Regions from separate parts of the Kitasatospora sp. NPDC058184 genome, predicted to be linked through region 1. Evidence: riboswitches for the same ligand, from Rfam matches in the RefSeq annotation. Region 1 holds a riboswitch; each other region holds the start of a gene.
The links. A riboswitch is a leader RNA that binds a small molecule or an ion and turns the genes downstream of it on or off. The one in region 1 is predicted to bind cobalamin.

Region 1 (4,184 bases):
TGGCCGCGACGATGGCGAGCTGGTCGTCGGTCAGATGGGTGTGCACGGCGCGCCTCAGCCCATCGTCGGGATGGTGAAGCTCGCGCCCTCCTTGGCCCCGGAGGGCCAGCGCGAGGTGACGGTGCGGGTGCGGGTGTAGAAGCGGATCGAGTCCGGCCCGTGCTGGTTGAGGTCCCCGAACGCGGAGCGCTTCCAGCCGCCGAAGGTGTGGTAGGCGATCGGCACCGGGATCGGCACGTTGACCCCGACCATGCCGGTGTTCACCCGGCGGGCGAAGTCCCGGGCAGTGTCGCCGTCCCGGGTGTAGATGGCCACCCCGTTGCCGAACTCGTGCTCGCTGGGCAGCCGCAGCGCCTCCTCGTAGTCGGCGGCACGCACCACGGTGAGCACCGGGCCGAAGATCTCCTCCCGGTAGATCCGCATGCCGGGCGTGACCCGGTCGAACAGCGAGGCCCCGAGGAAGTAGCCGTCCTCGTGCCCCGCCAGCCGGAAGTCCCGTCCGTCGACGACGAGTTCGGCGCCCTCCTCGACCCCGAGGTCCAGGTAGCCGCGCACCCGCGCCAGCGCGTCGGCGCCGACCAGCGGGCCGAAGTCCGCCGCCGGGTCGTCCGAGCGCCCGACCTTGAGCGCGCCGATCCGCTCGACCAGCTTCGCCACCAGGGCGTCCGCCGTCGCCTCCCCCACCGGAACGGCCACCGAGATCGCCATGCAGCGCTCCCCGGCCGAGCCGTACCCGGCCCCGATCAGCGCGTCCGCCGCCTGGTCGAGGTCGGCGTCCGGCATCACGATCAGGTGGTTCTTGGCCCCGCCGAAGCACTGCGCCCGCTTCCCGTGCGCGGCGGCGGTGGCGTACACGTACTGGGCGACCGGCGTGGAGCCGACGAAGCCGAGCGCCTGGACCCGCGGGTCCTCCAGCAGGGTGTCCACGGCCTCCTTGTCGCCGTTGACGACGTTGAGCACGCCCGGCGGCAGCCCGGCCTCCAGGAACAGCTCGGCCAGCCGCAGCGGCACCGAGGGGTCGCGCTCCGAGGGCTTGAGCACGAAGGCGTTTCCGCAGGCCAGCGCGGGCGCGGCCTTCCAGAGCGGGATCATCGCCGGGAAGTTGAACGGCGTGATGCCCGCGACCACGCCGAGCGGCTGGCGCATCGAGTACACGTCGATGCCCGTCCCGGCGTTGTCGCTGAACTCGCCCTTCAGCAGGTGCGGGATACCGGCGGCGAACTCCACGACCTCCAGGCCGCGTTGGATGTCGCCGTGGGCGTCGGCCACGGTCTTGCCGTGCTCGGCGGAGAGCAGCCGGGCCAGCTCGTCCTTCTCCTGCTCGACGAGCTGGAGGAAGCGCAGCAGGACACGGGCCCGCCGCTGCGGGTTCCAGGCGGCCCACGCGGGCTGGGCCTGCTCGGCGTCGGCGATCACCGCCTCGACCTCGGCGCGGCTCGCCAGGGGCACCCGGGCCTGCACCCGGCCGGTGTTGGGGTCGTACACGTCGCCGAAGCGGCCGGAGGTGCCGGCCGTGGGCTTGCCGGCGATGAAGTGGGTCAGTTCTCGGACCATCGGTTCCTACTCTCGACAGGGGTGGGGAGAGGAGGAATGGAGGCCGCCGCCGGTTGGCGGGCGCACGGTGGTGCGCCCCTCGGCACGGGCGTACGGCGGTGTGACGGTACGTCAGGACGCGGGCGCCCCGGCGGTCGTCGGCACGGGACAGCCAGGCGCGGTGGAACGGAAGCAGCCCGGAGTCATGTGTGTCGTCTCCATCCTCGTGGAAAACACGAACCACCCGCGGCCGGTATCCTGACTCCCGGATCACCGCACGCCCTCAGGCCTTCCCGGCTGGCTGCCAGTGGCCGTCATCTGCGAGGACGGACTCCCCGGTCACAGTGGCGGGACCGTGCCGGACTCACACCGGCTTCCCTGACACCGCGGACCTGCCGTCGACCATATAGTTGGACGTCCTAGTAAGTCCAGGGGTACGCGCCCGCGCCGCGCCACCGGAGGGCCGCTCACCCCCGTCCACCTGCCCGGACACGCCGGGAGCCGGCCCCGAGGGGCCGGCTCCGATGGTCGGCTCCGATGGTCGGCTCCGAGGGCCGCCGCTCAGCGGCCGGTGGTGACGACCATGCGGAAGCGGGCCCGATTGGCGGCCATCTTCTCCACCGCCGCCGCGGTCCGCTCCAGCGGCACCTCCTCGACCCAGGCCCGCACCCCCGTCTGCGCCGCGAAGCGCAGCGTGTCCTGGGTGTCGACCGCGATGCCCGAGGAGTGCGCGTAGACCTTCCGGTCGCCCTGGATCAGCTGCAGGGCGCTCAGCTGCAGCGGCTCCGCCGGGAGTCCGACCATGACGAGCTCGCCCCGGCGGGTGATCCCGTCGATCGTCGCCACCACGGCGGGCGCGTTGGTGACGGTGGACAGGACCACCTTCGCGCCCCCCAACCGCCGTAGGGCCTCGGCGACATCGCCCGCGGTGCTGTCGATGTAGTGGGCGGCGCCGAGCCGGAGCGCGAGCGGCCCCTTCTCCTGGCCGCGGGCGATGGCGACGGTGCGGAAGCCCATCTTCTCGGCGAACTGGACGCCCAGGTGGCCGAGTCCGCCGATCCCCAGGATGGCGACGGTGTCCCCGGGCCGTGCGGCGGAGCGGCGCAGGGCGTTGAAGACCGTCACCCCCGCGCAGGCCAGCGGCGCCGCCTCGACCGCCGTGAGCTCGTCCGGGATCGCCGCCAGGGCCACGGCCGGGACGACGACGGAGTCGGCGAACCCGCCCGGATAGGCGACGCCGGGGATCTCGACCCGCGCGCAGTGCAGGCCGTCGCCCGCCCGGCACGCGTCGCAGTGCCCGCAGCTGCCGCCGTACCAGCCGACCGCGACCCGGTCGCCGACCCGCCAGCCCTCCACGCCTTCGCCGAGGGCGTCGACGCGGCCGGCGATCTCATGCCCCGCGGTGATCGGGAAGGTGCTGCCGGGCAGCAGGCCGCCGGCGATGAGCAGGTCGGAGTGGCAGACCCCGCACGCCTCCACGGTGATCCGCACGGCTCCCGGACCGGGTTCCCGCGAGGGGACCTCGACCAGTTCGGGGGCCGCACCCGGCCCCGCGACCCGGACGGCGCGCAGCGCGGCGGCCGAGCCGCTGGGGGAGGTGGACATGAGCGTTCCCTTCGCCGGGTGATGTGCCCCGGAGCCCCAGGTGACCGCACCGCTCGTCCTGTTCCGGGCGCGCCTTTCGACACGGGTCGAAATGTCTCGAAAGAACTCGGAAGTAAAAGGTGGAGATAGGAATCGAACCCATCTGAACGGCCCTGCAAGCCGCCGCCTAGCCACTCGGCCACTCCACCCCGACAACGGTGCAAACATTACACGCACATGAACACGGACCCTGACCAGAATTCCCTGGGAACGACGATGTTTCACCCCATGGGGCTCTTAGTGCGTCTAGTGTTATTTCTCTCGACATGGCGCCGGTAGGGTCCGACGAGCCAGCGCGTAAAAGACCGGGTGCGCTAGCCTGTGCCGATATCTCCGACCCGATGGGATTTCACTGATGGCCGTTGAGGAATCACGGTTCACCCATACCGCGGAGCCGCTCTGCGGAACCGCCGCGAACCGCTGCCAGTACAAGAACCTGCCCCTGCGCGACCTTCCCCCACTCGGCGTCGTGCGCCGCGCCAGGATCGCCCGCGAGGGCCTGCGCGAGCGCCGCGCCGACATTCCGGCGCCCGGCCGGCCCTCCCGGTTCGCCGAGGGGGACTGGGTCCGGGTGAAGGACGAGGCCGCGGTGCGCGCCACCCTCGACGACAAGGACCGCCACCGCGGCCTGTGGTTCACCGGCAGCCAGTGGTCGTTCTGCGGCGGCGTCTACCAGGTCGAGCGCATCGTGCGCCGCATGATCGACGACCACTACCGGGTGCGGCGCCTGTCGGGCACCGTCGCCCTGGCCGGCGCGACCTGCCACGGCGCCGACGGCACCCAGGGCTGCGGGCTGGACTGCGCCCTGCTGTTCCGCGACGAATGGCTGGAGCCCGCGCCCGCGCCGGTCCCCGCCCCCCGGCCCGTCGCCCTGTGGGCGACCGTACGCGGCCTCGCGGAGATCCGCGCGACCCTCGACCCCGACGGGCGCCTGCACGGCGTCCCCTTCCAGCCGGGGATGGAACACCACACCGGCACCCGTCACAGCGCCCTCGAACTGCGCCACC
Region 2 (4,184 bases), on a different contig from region 1:
CGCAGGAGTTCGCGGCGGAACCCGTCGCTCTCCAGCGCGCCGTGCCAGGTCGTGCCCCAGACCGGGCCGACCCGGCAGCCGTCCAGGAAGGGACTGCCCCCCTCCACGGTCACCACCCCGTGGTGGATCTCGTAGCCCTCGACCCGCTGCCCGAACGCCTCGCCGACCGGCCGCGCCAGCACCTTCTCGACGCCGAACCGCACCCGCGTCGGCAGCAGCCCGAGACCGTCGACGGCGCCCGCCTTCGACTCGACCTCGTCCACGATCGAGTGCGCCAGCATCTGGTAGCCGCCGCAGACCCCGAGGACCGGCAGTCCGGCCGCCGCCCGCGCCTTCAGGGCCGGCTCCAGGCCGCGCTCGCGCAGCCAGGCGAGGTCCGCGACGGTGGCCCGGGTACCGGGCAGCACCACCAGGTCGGCGTCGGCCAGCTCCTCCGGCCTGGTCGCCCAGCGGACCAGCACGCCCGGCTCCTGCGCGAGCGCGTCCATGTCGGTGAAGTTGGACAGCCGGGGAAAGCGCACCACGGCCACCCGCAGCACGTCCGCGCCGAGCGGCCCGGGCCCGTCCGCCCGGTCCGCCACGGTGGACAGGTCCAGCGAGTCCTCGGCGTCCAGCCAGAGCCCGGGCAGCATCGGCAGCGTGCCCAGCACCGGACGGCCGGTCAGCTCGTGCAGCATCTCCAGCCCGGGCGCCAGCAGCCGCGCGTCGCCGCGGAACTTGTTGACGAACCAGCCCGCCACGTGCCGCTGGTCCTCCGCCGACAGCAGCGCCAGCGTCCCGTACATCGCCGCGAAGACCCCGCCGCGGTCGATGTCCCCGACCACCACCACCGGCAGGGCGGCGGCCGTGGCCAGGCCCATGTTGGCGATGTCGCGGTCGCGCAGGTTGATCTCGGCGGGCGATCCCGCGCCCTCGCAGACCACCACGTCGTAGCGGCCGCGCAGGTCGGCCAGGCACTCCAGGGCGCGCTCCAGCAGGACGGGCTTGCGCTCGCGGTAGTCCAGCGCGCCGACCTCGGCCACCGGTCGGCCGAGCAGCACCACCTGGCTGCGGCCGTCCGCGCCCGGCTTGAGCAGCACCGGGTTCATCGCCGCCTCCGGCTCCACCCGGGCGGCCTGCGCCTGCATCGCCTGGGCGCGGCCGATCTCGGCGCCGTCGGCGGTGACGAAGGAGTTGAGCGACATGTTCTGCGCCTTGAACGGCGCGACCCGTACGCCCTGGCGGGCGAGCCACCGGCAGATCCCGGCCGTCACCACGCTCTTGCCCGCGTCCGAGGTCGTCCCCGCGACCAGCAGTGCGTTGCTCATGCCCGTCCCCTCTTCTTCAGCAGTGCCCGCAGCAGGACGTGCCCCGCGACCGTCGTACCCAGCGCCAGTGCGCCCACCCGCCGGGAGAGCGCGCAGGCCCGCTCGATGTCGTCCACCGTCACCGGCCGCAGCTCCGCGCCCAGGACAGGCCGGTGCTCCACCCGCTCGCCGTACCGCAGCGTGCCGCCCAGTCGGACGCCCACCGCGCCGGCGAACGCCGATTCGGCCTGGCCCGCGTTCGGGCTCGGGTGCGCGGAGCCGTCGCGCCGCCAGACCCGCCAGGCGGTCCGGGGCTCGGGGGCGGCGGCCACGGTCAGCAGCGCCGTCAGCCGGGCGCCCGGCCAGCCCGCCACGTCGTCCAGCCGGGCCGAGGCCCAGCCGAACCGGGCGTAGCGGGGCGAGCGGTGGCCGACCATGGCGTCCAGGGTGTTCACGGCGCGGAAGGCCAGCAGGCCGGGGGTGCCGGCCAGGGCGCCCCAGGTCAGCGCGTTCACCACGGCGTCGGCGGTGTTCTCGGCCACCGACTCGACCACCGCCCGGGCGATCTGCTGCCCGTCCAGCGCGCTCGGGTCCCGCCCGCACAGGTGCGGCAGCCGCTCCCGGGCGGCGGCGAGGTCGCCGGCGGCCAGCGAGCGGCCGATGGTGCGGGCCTCCCGGGTCAGCGAGGTGCCGCCGAGCACCGTCCAGGTCGCGGCCGCCGCCAGCGCCGCCCGGCCCAGCGGGCGCCGGCCCACCGTACGGTCCAGGGCGAGCGCGCCCGCCGCGACCGCGCCCACGCACAGCGCGGTGTACCCGGCCCCGGCGGCGCGGTCGTCGCGCCACAGCCGCCGCTCCAGCCGGGTCGCGGCGCTGCCGAAGACGGCCACCGGGTGGCCCCGGCGGGGGTCGGCGAAGCGGGCGTCGGCGGCGTAGCCCGCGGCGGCACCGAGTGCGAACACGGCGGCGCGGGCCAGCGGGCGCGAGGCTCGGGTCAGCGGGCGCGGAGCGGGGGAAGGCGCGCGCGGGGTCATCGGCCGCACGGCGGAGGGCAGCTCGGAGTCCGGCCGGGCGGGGCAGCCTGCATCGCGTGCGTGTCCTCACTCAGGGTCCGCGCCCTGGATCGACGTGACGGCGGCGAGAGTCTCCTGGCTTCCGGGTCGAACGCACCCCCGGAGCCTTCCAGCGGCCGTCGACGGCCCGCCGTGGCGATGTTCCGAGCGTGCTCCCCGGTGACAGTGGCGGGACCGCGCCGGACTTCCACCGGCTTCCTCTCCATGCCTCCGTTTGGCCCCAGGATCCCATCACGGGCCCGAACCGGGAGTCAACCGAGGTCACGGAGGGGTTGGTCACACGGGGACGCCGCTGACGCCCTGTCGGATCGCCCGGCGCGGCCCCGCCCCGACCCCCGCCACGGGCACCCCCTGAGTACCGCCCTGAGTACCGCCCTGAGCACCCCGGGAGCGCCCGCCGGGTGACCCGGACGGCCCAGCCCGGTGGCCGCTCGGGCGGAGCGCCGGTGAACTGGGGCTCGAACACCGTCCGGTCCGTGAAGAACGTCCGTGAACGACGTCCGTGAACAACAGAGCGGGGAGCGAGATGCGTTGGGGAACCGCCGCCGTCGTGGCGGCCGCCGCGGTGGGGGCCGCCGTGCTGGTGGTCGGCCGCCGGGCCTCCGAGCGGATGGTCCGTCCGGTGACCGCCGTCCAGGAGTCCGGGCCGGTCCAGGTCCGCGCCCTCGCCGCCGGCCGGGTCACCTTCACCCGCGGCCCCGCGAGCCTGCGCCCCGGCCGCTGGGCGGTGGAGTGGGCGGACGGCGGGCACGCGGTCGTCGAGGAGGTGCTGCACGCCGACGAACAGGGCGTCACCCGTCGGCTGGTCCGCGCCGACCGGGGCACCCTCGTCCCCGGCACCGAGGTCCGCTTCACCCCGCAGGTCCACCTCGGCGACCCCACCGAGGCGCTCGGCCTCGCCTTCTCCGACACCACCGCCGACGGCGAGCTCGGCGCCCTCCCCGCCTGGCGGCTCGACGGCAAGCGCGGCACCTGGGTGATCCTGGTGCACGGCCCCGGCGACGACCGCCGGCAGACCCTCCCGGTGCTCCCCGTCCTCGACCGGCTCGGCCTGCCCGCCCTCGCCGTCACCTACCGCGGCGACCGGGGCGCCCCCGCCTCCCCGGACGGGCTCAGCCACTTCGGCGAGACCGAGTGGCGCGACATCGAGGCGGCGGTACGGCTGGCGCTCGACAGCGGCGCGGGCAAGGTGATCCTGTACGGCTGGTCCGTCGGCGCGACCATCGTGCTGCAGACCGTGGCCCGCTCCGCCTGGTCGCACGCCGTCCGCGGTCTGATCCTCGACTCGCCCGTGCTCGACCTGCCCGCCTCCGCCCGCCGGGACGCCGCTCGGGCCGGCTTCCAGGGCGTCGCCGCCGAGCTCGGCGCCCTCGCCGCCGAGGGCCGCACCGGGGTCGACCTCGCCGACTTCGGCCGCATCGCCGACGGCACCGACCTGCGGGTGCCGACCCTCCTCCTGCACAGCCCCGAGGACCGGATCGCGCCCTTCGGCGCCGCCGAGAAGCTGGCCGCCGCCCGCCGCGACGTGGTGAGCCTCCAGCCCTTCCCCGGCGCCGACCACGCCACCCTCTGGAACACCGCCCCCGACCGCTACACCGAACTCCTCCGCCGCTGGCTCACCCCGCTCCTCTAGGGGCTCAACCACCCCCCCTGTGCGCGAGGGCGTTTTCGGCTGGTCCCCGCCGCTTTTCCCGGTGCGATTCCCCCCGTCCGGGAATGAACGTTCCTCCCATTCCTCCGGGCCCGCGTGAAAAGTCGGCCCGGCCGACTTCCGGTGCGGCTCGATCCCGATCACGCCGCCCACCATCCGTCCGGATTCGGGCTGGAC
Region 3 (4,184 bases), on a different contig from region 1:
CGGCCTGGGCGATGCGGGTGGCCGGGCGCGAACGCAGGTAGTAGGTGGTCTTCAGACCGACCTTCCACGCGTAGGCGTACATCGAGCTGAGCTTGCCGATGGTCGGCGCCGCCATGAACAGGTTCAGGGACTGGCTCTGGTCCAGGTACGGCATGCGGGCCGCGGCCAGGTCGATCAGCGCGCGCTGCGGCAGCTCCCAGGCCGTCCGGTACAGCGAACGGACCCCGGCGGGCAGCCAGTTCAGGTCCTGGACGGAGCCGTTGGCGTCGCGCAGGGCGTCGCGGGTCTGCTGGTCCCAGACGCCGAGCTCCTTGAGCTCGCGCACCAGGTACGGGTTGACCTGGAGGAACTCGCCGGACAGCGTCTCGCGCTTGAACAGGTTGGACACCTGCGGCTCGATGCACTCGTACACGCCGGCGATGGACGCGATGGTCGCGGTCGGCGCGATGGCCAGCAGCAGCGAGTTTCGCAGGCCGGTCTCGGCGATCCGGGCGCGCAGCGCCGTCCAGCGGTCGGCCCACTGCGGGGCGGCCGTCGGGAAGTGGTCGATGTGCAGCTCGCCGCGGGCGGCGCGGGTCTCGCCGTACGCCTCGTGGCGGCCGAGCTGCTCGGCCAGGTCGGCGGAGCGCTCGTACGCGGTGAGCATGATGCGCTCGGCGATCAGCGTGGACAGGCGGGCGGCCTCGGCGGAGTCGAAGTCGATCCGCAGCTTGAAGAAGACGTCCTGGAGGCCCATCACGCCGAGGCCGACCGGCCGCCAGCGGGAGTTGGAGGTGCCGGCCTCGGTGGTCGGGTAGAAGTTGATGTCCACCACGCGGTCGAGGAACGTCACGGCCGTGCGGACGGTGGCGTCGAGGCGCTCCCAGTCCATGGCGCCGAGCAGGTCGTCGACCGTGGCACCGGGGGCCACGTGGGCGCCGAGGTTGACCGAGCCGAGGTTGCAGACGGCGGTCTCGGAGTCGTCCGTGACCTCCAGGATCTCCGTGCACAGGTTGGAGGAGTGCACGGTGCGGCCCGGCAGGGCGGTCTGGTTGGCGGCGCGGTTGGAGGCGTCCTTGAAGGTCATCCAGCCGTTGCCGGTCTGCGCCAGGGTGCGCATCATGCGGGCGTACAGGGTCTGCGCCGGGATGGTGCGGACGGCCTTGCCGGCCAGCTCGGCCTTGCGGTAGGCCTCGTCGAAGTCGGCGCCCCACAGGTCGACCAGCTCCGGCACGTCGGCCGGGGAGAACAGCGACCAGTCCTGGTTGGCGTTGACCCGGCGCATGAACTCGTCCGGGATCCAGTGCGCCAGGTTGAGGTTGTGGGTGCGGCGGGCCTCTTCGCCGGTGTTGTCGCGGAGCTCCAGGAACTCCTCGATGTCGGCGTGCCAGGTCTCCAGGTAGACGCAGGCCGCGCCCTTGCGGCGGCCGCCCTGGTTGACGGCGGCGACCGAGGAGTCGAGGGTGCGCAGGAACGGCACGATGCCGTTGGACTTGCCGTTGGTGCCGCGGATCAGGCTGCCGCGCGAGCGGATGCGCGAGTAGGACAGGCCGATGCCGCCGGCGTGCTTGGACAGGCGGGCGATCTGCGCGTAGCGGTTGTAGATCGAGTCCAGGTTGTCCAGCGGCGAGTCGAGCAGGTAGCAGCTCGACATCTGCGGGTGCCGGGTGCCGGAGTTGAAGAGCGTCGGCGAGGAGGTCAGGTACTCCAGGCGGCTCATCAGGCCGTACAGCTCGGCCACCTCGCGCACCGACTGCTCGGAGTCGCCGACCGCCAGGCCGCAGGCGACGCGGAGCAGGAAGTGCTGCGGGGTCTCGATCACCTTGCGGGTGATCGGGTGGCGCAGCAGGTAGCGGGACTGCACGGTGCGCAGGCCGAAGTACTCGAAGCGGTCGTCGCCGGCGGTGTCGATCAGCGCGTCCAGGGCGGCGGCGTGCTTGGCGACGAAGTCCGCGGTGGTGTCGCCGATCAGGCCCTCGGTGTGGCCGACGGCGATCGAGGCGGAGAAGGACACCGAGCCCTGGCTGTTCGCCTCGTCGACGATCTCCAGCGCGAGCAGGCGGGCGGCCAGCTTCGAGTACTGGGGGTCCTCGGCGATCATCGACGCGGCGGCGTCCACGGCCAGCCCGCGCAGCTCGGCGAAGTCCGAGCCGGCGTGGCGGCCGCGCAGCGCGGCGGCGGCGACATGGCCGGGGTCGACCTCGGTGAGGTCGGTGCTGCGGTCGGTGAGCAGCCGCAGCAGCGCGCCCCCGGGGTCGGAGACCGTCGGGTCGGTGAAGGCGGTACCGGAGCCCTGGGCGGGCAGGGTGGCTGAGGCAGCGGTGGTCAAGGCGCTCTCTCCTGGCGGCGATCGGCGGCGGTGCTCGGGGGGCCACCGGGCCGATCTGGGCAGGGGAGCACGGCGCGAACGCAAAAAAGCGTCGCGCGAGGTGACTCCCCGGCCCGCCCGCGAGGCCCGGAGGGGTACTGCTGGTGCCGGCGCGGCCTCTGCGGGAGGGCCGTGGCGCACGCCGTCGGCAGGTACTCGGACTCGCGGGGTGCGGCTGCTGGAGCCGCCCGCTCACCGCTGCGGGGCAGTCCCGGATTCGCACCGGGTTCCCCTGCATCGACAGCAGAAGCGAGCATACATGTTGTGCCGCCGGACTGCGGCGGCACCATATGTTGTGCCTGTCGTGTCGCGGATGTGCGTGGGCCGGGCGGCCGGTCAGTGCTTCAGATAGACCTTGTACGTGCTCGAATCGCCGGTCGGCGAGGTGAATTGGGCGACCAGCCGGTAGTGTCCGGCGGCGCCCAGGGCCTCGCCCAGGGCCCGGTCGGTGGCCCTCGGCGCGGTGCTGTCGAGGACGACCATGGTGAACCAGCCGTCCCGGATCGCGGCGACGCTGCCGTCGTCGCCGTGGTGCTCGACCCCGGCCCCGTCGCGGTAGTCGGTGCCGGCGCGCGCGGAGACCCACTGCTCGGGCTTGGAGACGCCGCCGAGGTAGTACTCGGCGAGTCCGTCGACCTCGGTGAGGTAGCGGCCCTGGGGCTCCGTGTGGACCCGCAGGACGGCCAGCAGGCGGCCGGAGTCGGGGCCGTTCTGGTAGCGCAGCGCGGACTGCTCCAGGCCGAGGGCGAGCAGGGCGACCCAGACCAGGATGCCGAGCTGGGGGTGGCGGAAGTGGGCGCCGACCAGCCGGGTCAGGCCGACCCCGGCGAGCGGGGCGGCCAGCAGCATGCCGTAGCCGAGGTGGCGGAACAGCGCGCCGGAGGTGCCGGTCCACAGGTGGGCGGCGGGGACCAGCAGGGCGGTGGCGGTCAGGACGGCCCCGAGCAGGGCGCGCCGGCCCCGGGTGGTGGGGAGGGGCTCCTTCTCCGGCGCGTCGTGCTCGGGCATCTGTTCGCGGCGCGCGTAGGCGATGGTGCCGGCCACCGCGAGGACGGTGAACAGGCCGGCCCACTGGAGCGTGCCGAGCAGGACCGAGCCGGCCGAGCCGGGGGCGTTGCCGCGCGAGGGCGACCACCCGGCGACCTTGCCGAGGGTGCCGTACGGGAGCAGTAGGACGAGGGTGCCGAGGGCCGTCAGCAGTGAGCGCAGGGCGGCCGGGCCCACCCGGTGGTACGGCCGGGCGCAGGCGAAGGCGAGGGCCACCAGGGCGGGGACGGCGAAGGCCGCGGAGTAGGCCGTGGCGCAGGCCAGCGCCGTGGGCGGGGCGGCGAGCAGGGCCAGGGCCGGATGGCGGCCTGCGGTGAACACCGTGGTCCAGGCCGAGAGGGCGACCAGCAGGACGGCGAGGGACTCGGGCGCGGCGTAGAAGCCGACCACGACGGTGGACTGGAGGACGGCGTACCCGGCGATGGCGCAGATGGCGACCCGCTCGTTGAACAGCCGCCGGGTCAGCGAGTACAGCAGGACCGTGGTGAGCAGTGCGAAGCCGAGGCTGAGCAGCCGGGTGCCCCAGATGCCGTTGGCGTCGGCGGCGGCGCCGGCCAGCGGCGGGTAGAGCCAGGGCGAGCCGTGCACCCGGTCGACCAGGTCGGTGGTGACCGGGGTGCCGTGCAGCAGGTGGGCCAGCTGCTGGCGGCCGGCGACCATGGCGGCGGCCTCGTCGGGGTGCGCGGCGGCCAGCAGGCGCAGCGAGAGGGCGGCCTGGACGGTGAGGACGGCGCCCAGCAGGCCGCGGGCGATCCACCGGCGCCGGGGGCTGGTGCCCGGGTCCCAGCCG
Region 4 (4,184 bases), on a different contig from region 1:
CCGACAACTCCCCCACCGCCACCGCCCACTTCAGCGCGGTCGCCTGCATGGGCCTGGCCGTCCACCTCACCGAGCTGGGCGCCGACCGGCTCGGCATCTGCCAGGCCGCGCCCTGCCGCAACGCCTACCTGGACACCTCGACCAACCGCTCCCGCCGCTACTGCTCGGACCGCTGCGCGACCCGCGCCAACGTGGCCGCCTACCGGGCCCGCAAGCGCCTGGAGGCGGAGGCGGCGGCCCGGGCGTAGCGGCCCGCTAGACCTCCTCGACCCAGGCGCCGAGCCGGCGGGCCAGGCCCGGCACCCGGGCCAGCCGCGGGGTGAGCAGCAGCCGCTCCAGCCGGCGCCCCGGCGCCAGCCAGACCGGGCTCGGGCGCAGCCGCAGCAGCACCCGGCCGAGCACCAGCTCGTCCGGGACGGCGCCGTAGCTGCGGCTGTCGCTGTCCACCGGGCGGTTGTCGGAGAGCAGCCACCAGCCCGTGGCCCGGCGCTCGGCGGCCCGCTTCACCACCAGCAGGTCCTGCTGGAAGGGGTGCCGGAAGACCACCACCGCGCCGGGCCGGATCGGCGCGCCGTAGCGGACCAGCAGCCGGTCGCCCTCGCGCAGGGTCGGGACCATCGACGGCCCCGCCACGTCGACCAGCCCGAACGGCAGCGCGCCGCCCGGGCCGCGCTCCCCCGCCCCGGCGCCCTCCGCTCGCGTGCTCCGCGCCACGACTCCTCCTCCCGCCCCCGCTCGCGCCCCCAGTCTGCCGTACGGACCGCCGTCCGTCCGATGTCCGGATTGCGCCGGTTCCCGGTCCGTCTTTCGCCCTAGGCCCACCGCCCGATCGCGAAACCGGGAGGGCGGAAGGGTAATCTCGGGCGCGGGAAGACGATCTAAGGAAGGACTCCCATGTTCTCTCGTCTGTTTGCACCGCGCGCCACCGTCCACGCCCACTGCGACCTGCCCTGCGGCGTCTACGACCCCGCGCAGGCCAAGCTGGAGGCCGAGTCGGTCAAGGCCACCCAGGAGAAGTACCAGGCCAACGAGGACCCGCACTTCCGCGCCCGCGCCGTCATCATCAAGGAGCAGCGCGCCGAGGCCGTCAAGCACCACATCTCGGTGCTGTGGAGCGACTACTTCAAGGCCCCGCACTTCGAGAAGTACCCGCAGCTGCACCAGCTGATCAACGACACCCTGAAGGCCGCCTCGGCCGCCAAGGCGTCCACGGACCCGGCCACCGGCCAGGCCCTGCTCGACCTGATCGCCCAGGTCGACAAAATCTTCTGGGAGACCAAGCAGGCCTGAGCCTGACGCGTCGCCACCCGACCGCCCCCGTCCGCACCGCCGGACGGGGGCGGTCGTGCGTTCACGTCCGACCCGGCTCGGTAAGGGTTGCCTGCCCTGAGTGGCTGTTATGCTGCCAGGGCGTCCGAGGGGGAAGTCCGGTGCGAATCCGGCGCTGACCCGCAACGGTGAGCACGGCCCGTACCCGCCCGTACGGCCGCGCCAGCCCGATCGCCCTCGGCCGCCGACCTCCCGACAACTCGCCGCGGACTGCGAGGGGAACGGCGCCCCGGCACGCCCCCGGCCCGCGCCCGCCCCGGCGCGCTCCCGGCCCGAGGCAAGGCGCACCCGTGAACCGCGCACCCGTCAACCGTGCAGTCGGCCCGCCCGCTCGCCGAATACCCGTCGTCCCGCTCGCCGCCGGACTCGCCGCCGCCCTGCTGCTCTCCCTGGTCTGCGGGGTCGCCCTCGGCTCCTCCGGGCTCGGCCTGCCCCGGGTGCTGCGGCTCCTGGGCGCCGGGCTGACGGGCGGCCGGCTGGACGCGGACGAGGCGGCCGCGTACGCGATCGTCTGGGAGATCCGGCTGCCGCGCACCGTGCTGGCCGCCGTGGTCGGCGCCGGGCTGGCCGCCTGCGGGGTCGCCGTCCAGGCCCTGGTGCGCAACGCGCTGGCGGACCCCTTCGTGCTCGGCATCTCCTCCGGCGCGGCCGTCGGCGCCAACGCCGTGATGCTGTTCGGCGCCTTCGCCTCGCTCGGGGTGTGGGCGATCTCCGCCTCCGCCTTCGGCTCCGCGCTGGCCGCCATGACCCTGGTCTACGTCGCGGCCCGCACCGCGTACGGGCTCACCCCGCTGCGGCTGGTGCTCACCGGCACCGCGCTGTCCTACGGCTTCTCCGCCGCCACCACCCTGATGGTCTTCGCCGCCGACCGCGGCGAGGCCGCCCGGGACGTCATGATGTGGCTGCTCGGCAGCCTCGGCGGCGCCACCTGGGGCAAGGTGCCGATCGCCGCCGTCACCGTGCTGGCCGGGCTCGCCTACCTGGCCTGCACCGCCGGGCGGCTGGACGCGCTCGCGATGGGCGACGAGACCTCCGCCTCGCTCGGCGTGGACCCGGACCGGCTGCGCCGCGAGCTGTTCGTGGTGACCGCCGCCGTCACCGGCACCGTGGTCGCGGTCAGCGGAGCGATCGGCTTCGTCGGGCTGCTGATGCCGCACCTGGCGCGGATGCTGGTCGGCGCCGGGCACCGCCGGGTGCTGGTGGTCGCGCCGCTCGCCGGGGCGCTGCTGCTGGTCTGGGTGGACATCGCCTCGCGCACCCTGCTGGCGCCCGCCGAACTGCCCGTCGGGGTGTTCACCGCGGTGCTCGGCGTGCCCGCCTTCCTGGTGATGATGCGCCGCCGCGGCCAGGCCTTCGGAGGTGCCCGGTGACCGCGACGACCGACCCGACCCCGGTGCACGCCCAGGACCTCGCCGTCGACGGCGTCTCGGTGGAGCTGGCCGGCACCCGGCTGGTCCACGAGGTGAGCCTGGCGGCCGCCGCCGGACAGGTGGTCGGCCTGATCGGCCCCAACGGCAGCGGCAAGTCGACCCTGCTGCGCTGCGTCTACCGGGTGCTGAAGCCGGCCGGCGGCGTGGTCCGGCTGGCCGGCGACGACCTGCACGCCCTCACCGCCCGCGAGAGCGCCCGCCGGGTGGCCGCGCTGACCCAGGAGCACTCCGCCGAGTTCGACTTCACCGTCGCCGAGGTGGTCGCCATGGGCCGGCTGCCGCACCGCCGCGGCTTCGGCGCCCAAGTCGACGGGGACGAGCGGCGCTGCGCCGAGGCGCTGCGCAAGGTCCGGGCCGGGCACCTCGCCGAGCGGGGCTTCCTGAGCCTGTCCGGGGGCGAGAAGCAGCGGGTGCTGTTCGCCCGCGCGCTGGTCCAGGAACCGCGCCTGCTGGTGCTCGACGAACCCACCAACCACCTCGACATCGCGCACCAGTTGGAGGTGCTGGCGCTCGCCCGCGAGGCCGGTCCGACGGTGCTCACCGCGCTGCACGACCTCAACCTGGCGGCGGGCCACTGCGACCTGCTGTACGTCCTGCGGGACGGCCGGATCGTCGCCTCCGGGCCGCCCGACGAGGTGCTCCGACCCGCCCTGCTGGCCGAGGTGTTCGGCGTCCGGGGCACCCCGGTGCGCCACCCGGAGACCGGCGCCCTCCAGCTGCTCTTCGACCGCCTCCCCTGACCCCCAAGGAACTCCCGTGCGCACCAAGGCCGTTGCCGCCACCGCCCTGCTCGCCCTCGGACTCGTCGGCTGCGGCGCCGAGATCGCCCCGAAGGAGGCCGCCACCGCCTCCGCCCACTACCCCGTGACGGTGGACAACTGCGGGGAGAAGCTCACCTTCGCGCAGAAGCCCGCCCGGGTGGTGACCAACGACGTCAACATCACCGAACTGATGCTCTCGCTCGGCCTCGCCGACCGGATGGCCGGCTACGTGATGCCCGACGACAAGGGGAAGATCGACCAGGTCGCCTGGAAGGACGGCTACCAGCAGACCACCTGGCTCTCCAAGAAGATCCTCACCAAGGAGATCGCGCTGGACGCCAAGGCCGACCTGGTCTTCGCCGGCTGGCACTACGGCTTCGACGAGGGCAGCGGCGTCACCCCGCAGGCCTTCAAGGCGCTCGGCGTCGACTCGTACGTGCTCAGCGAGTCCTGCCGCAGCGGCAAGGGCACCGAGCGCGGCGTGATGGACCCGCTGGAGGCGCTCTACACCGACCTGGCCAACCTCGGCGAGATCTTCGACGTCAAGGACCGCTCCGACCAGCTGATCGCGGACTTCAAGGCGCGGATCGCCGCCGTCCCGCAGCCCGAGCGCCGCCCCTCCGTCTTCCTGTACGACAGCGGGCAGGACAAGCCGTACACCGCC

Region 2: another riboswitch for cobalamin. It lies ahead of ACFVXH_RS20415 (cobalamin biosynthesis protein); the one in region 1 lies ahead of ACFVXH_RS18005 (CoA-acylating methylmalonate-semialdehyde dehydrogenase).
Region 3: another riboswitch for cobalamin. It lies ahead of ACFVXH_RS09725 (ribonucleoside-diphosphate reductase subunit alpha); the one in region 1 lies ahead of ACFVXH_RS18005 (CoA-acylating methylmalonate-semialdehyde dehydrogenase).
Region 4: another riboswitch for cobalamin. It lies ahead of ACFVXH_RS09870 (iron ABC transporter permease); the one in region 1 lies ahead of ACFVXH_RS18005 (CoA-acylating methylmalonate-semialdehyde dehydrogenase).

What each region holds. Positions count from the first base shown of each region.
Region 1 is NZ_JBHVVE010000008.1:227,014-231,197, reverse strand. It holds gene ACFVXH_RS18010 (acyl-CoA dehydrogenase family protein) at 1-46, opposite strand, end outside; gene ACFVXH_RS18005 (CoA-acylating methylmalonate-semialdehyde dehydrogenase) at 55-1,554, opposite strand; cobalamin riboswitch at 1,764-1,955, opposite strand; gene ACFVXH_RS18000 (alcohol dehydrogenase catalytic domain-containing protein) at 2,095-3,138, opposite strand; tRNA gene ACFVXH_RS17995 (tRNA-Cys) at 3,256-3,326, opposite strand; gene ACFVXH_RS17990 (hypothetical protein) at 3,533-4,184, shown strand, end outside.
Region 2 is NZ_JBHVVE010000010.1:62,590-66,773, reverse strand. It holds gene ACFVXH_RS20420 (cobyric acid synthase) at 1-1,307, opposite strand, end outside; gene ACFVXH_RS20415 (cobalamin biosynthesis protein) at 1,304-2,317, opposite strand; cobalamin riboswitch at 2,425-2,558, opposite strand; gene ACFVXH_RS20410 (alpha/beta hydrolase family protein) at 2,883-3,989, shown strand.
Region 3 is NZ_JBHVVE010000004.1:246,052-250,235, forward strand. It holds gene ACFVXH_RS09725 (ribonucleoside-diphosphate reductase subunit alpha) at 1-2,284, opposite strand, end outside; cobalamin riboswitch at 2,477-2,611, opposite strand; gene ACFVXH_RS09730 (glycosyltransferase family 39 protein) at 2,684-4,184, opposite strand, start outside.
Region 4 is NZ_JBHVVE010000004.1:279,862-284,045, reverse strand. It holds gene ACFVXH_RS09885 (CGNR zinc finger domain-containing protein) at 1-248, shown strand, start outside; gene sodX (nickel-type superoxide dismutase maturation protease) at 256-618, opposite strand; gene sodN (superoxide dismutase, Ni) at 895-1,290, shown strand; cobalamin riboswitch at 1,372-1,497, shown strand; gene ACFVXH_RS09870 (iron ABC transporter permease) at 1,620-2,699, shown strand; gene ACFVXH_RS09865 (ABC transporter ATP-binding protein) at 2,696-3,499, shown strand; gene ACFVXH_RS09860 (ABC transporter substrate-binding protein) at 3,516-4,184, shown strand, end outside.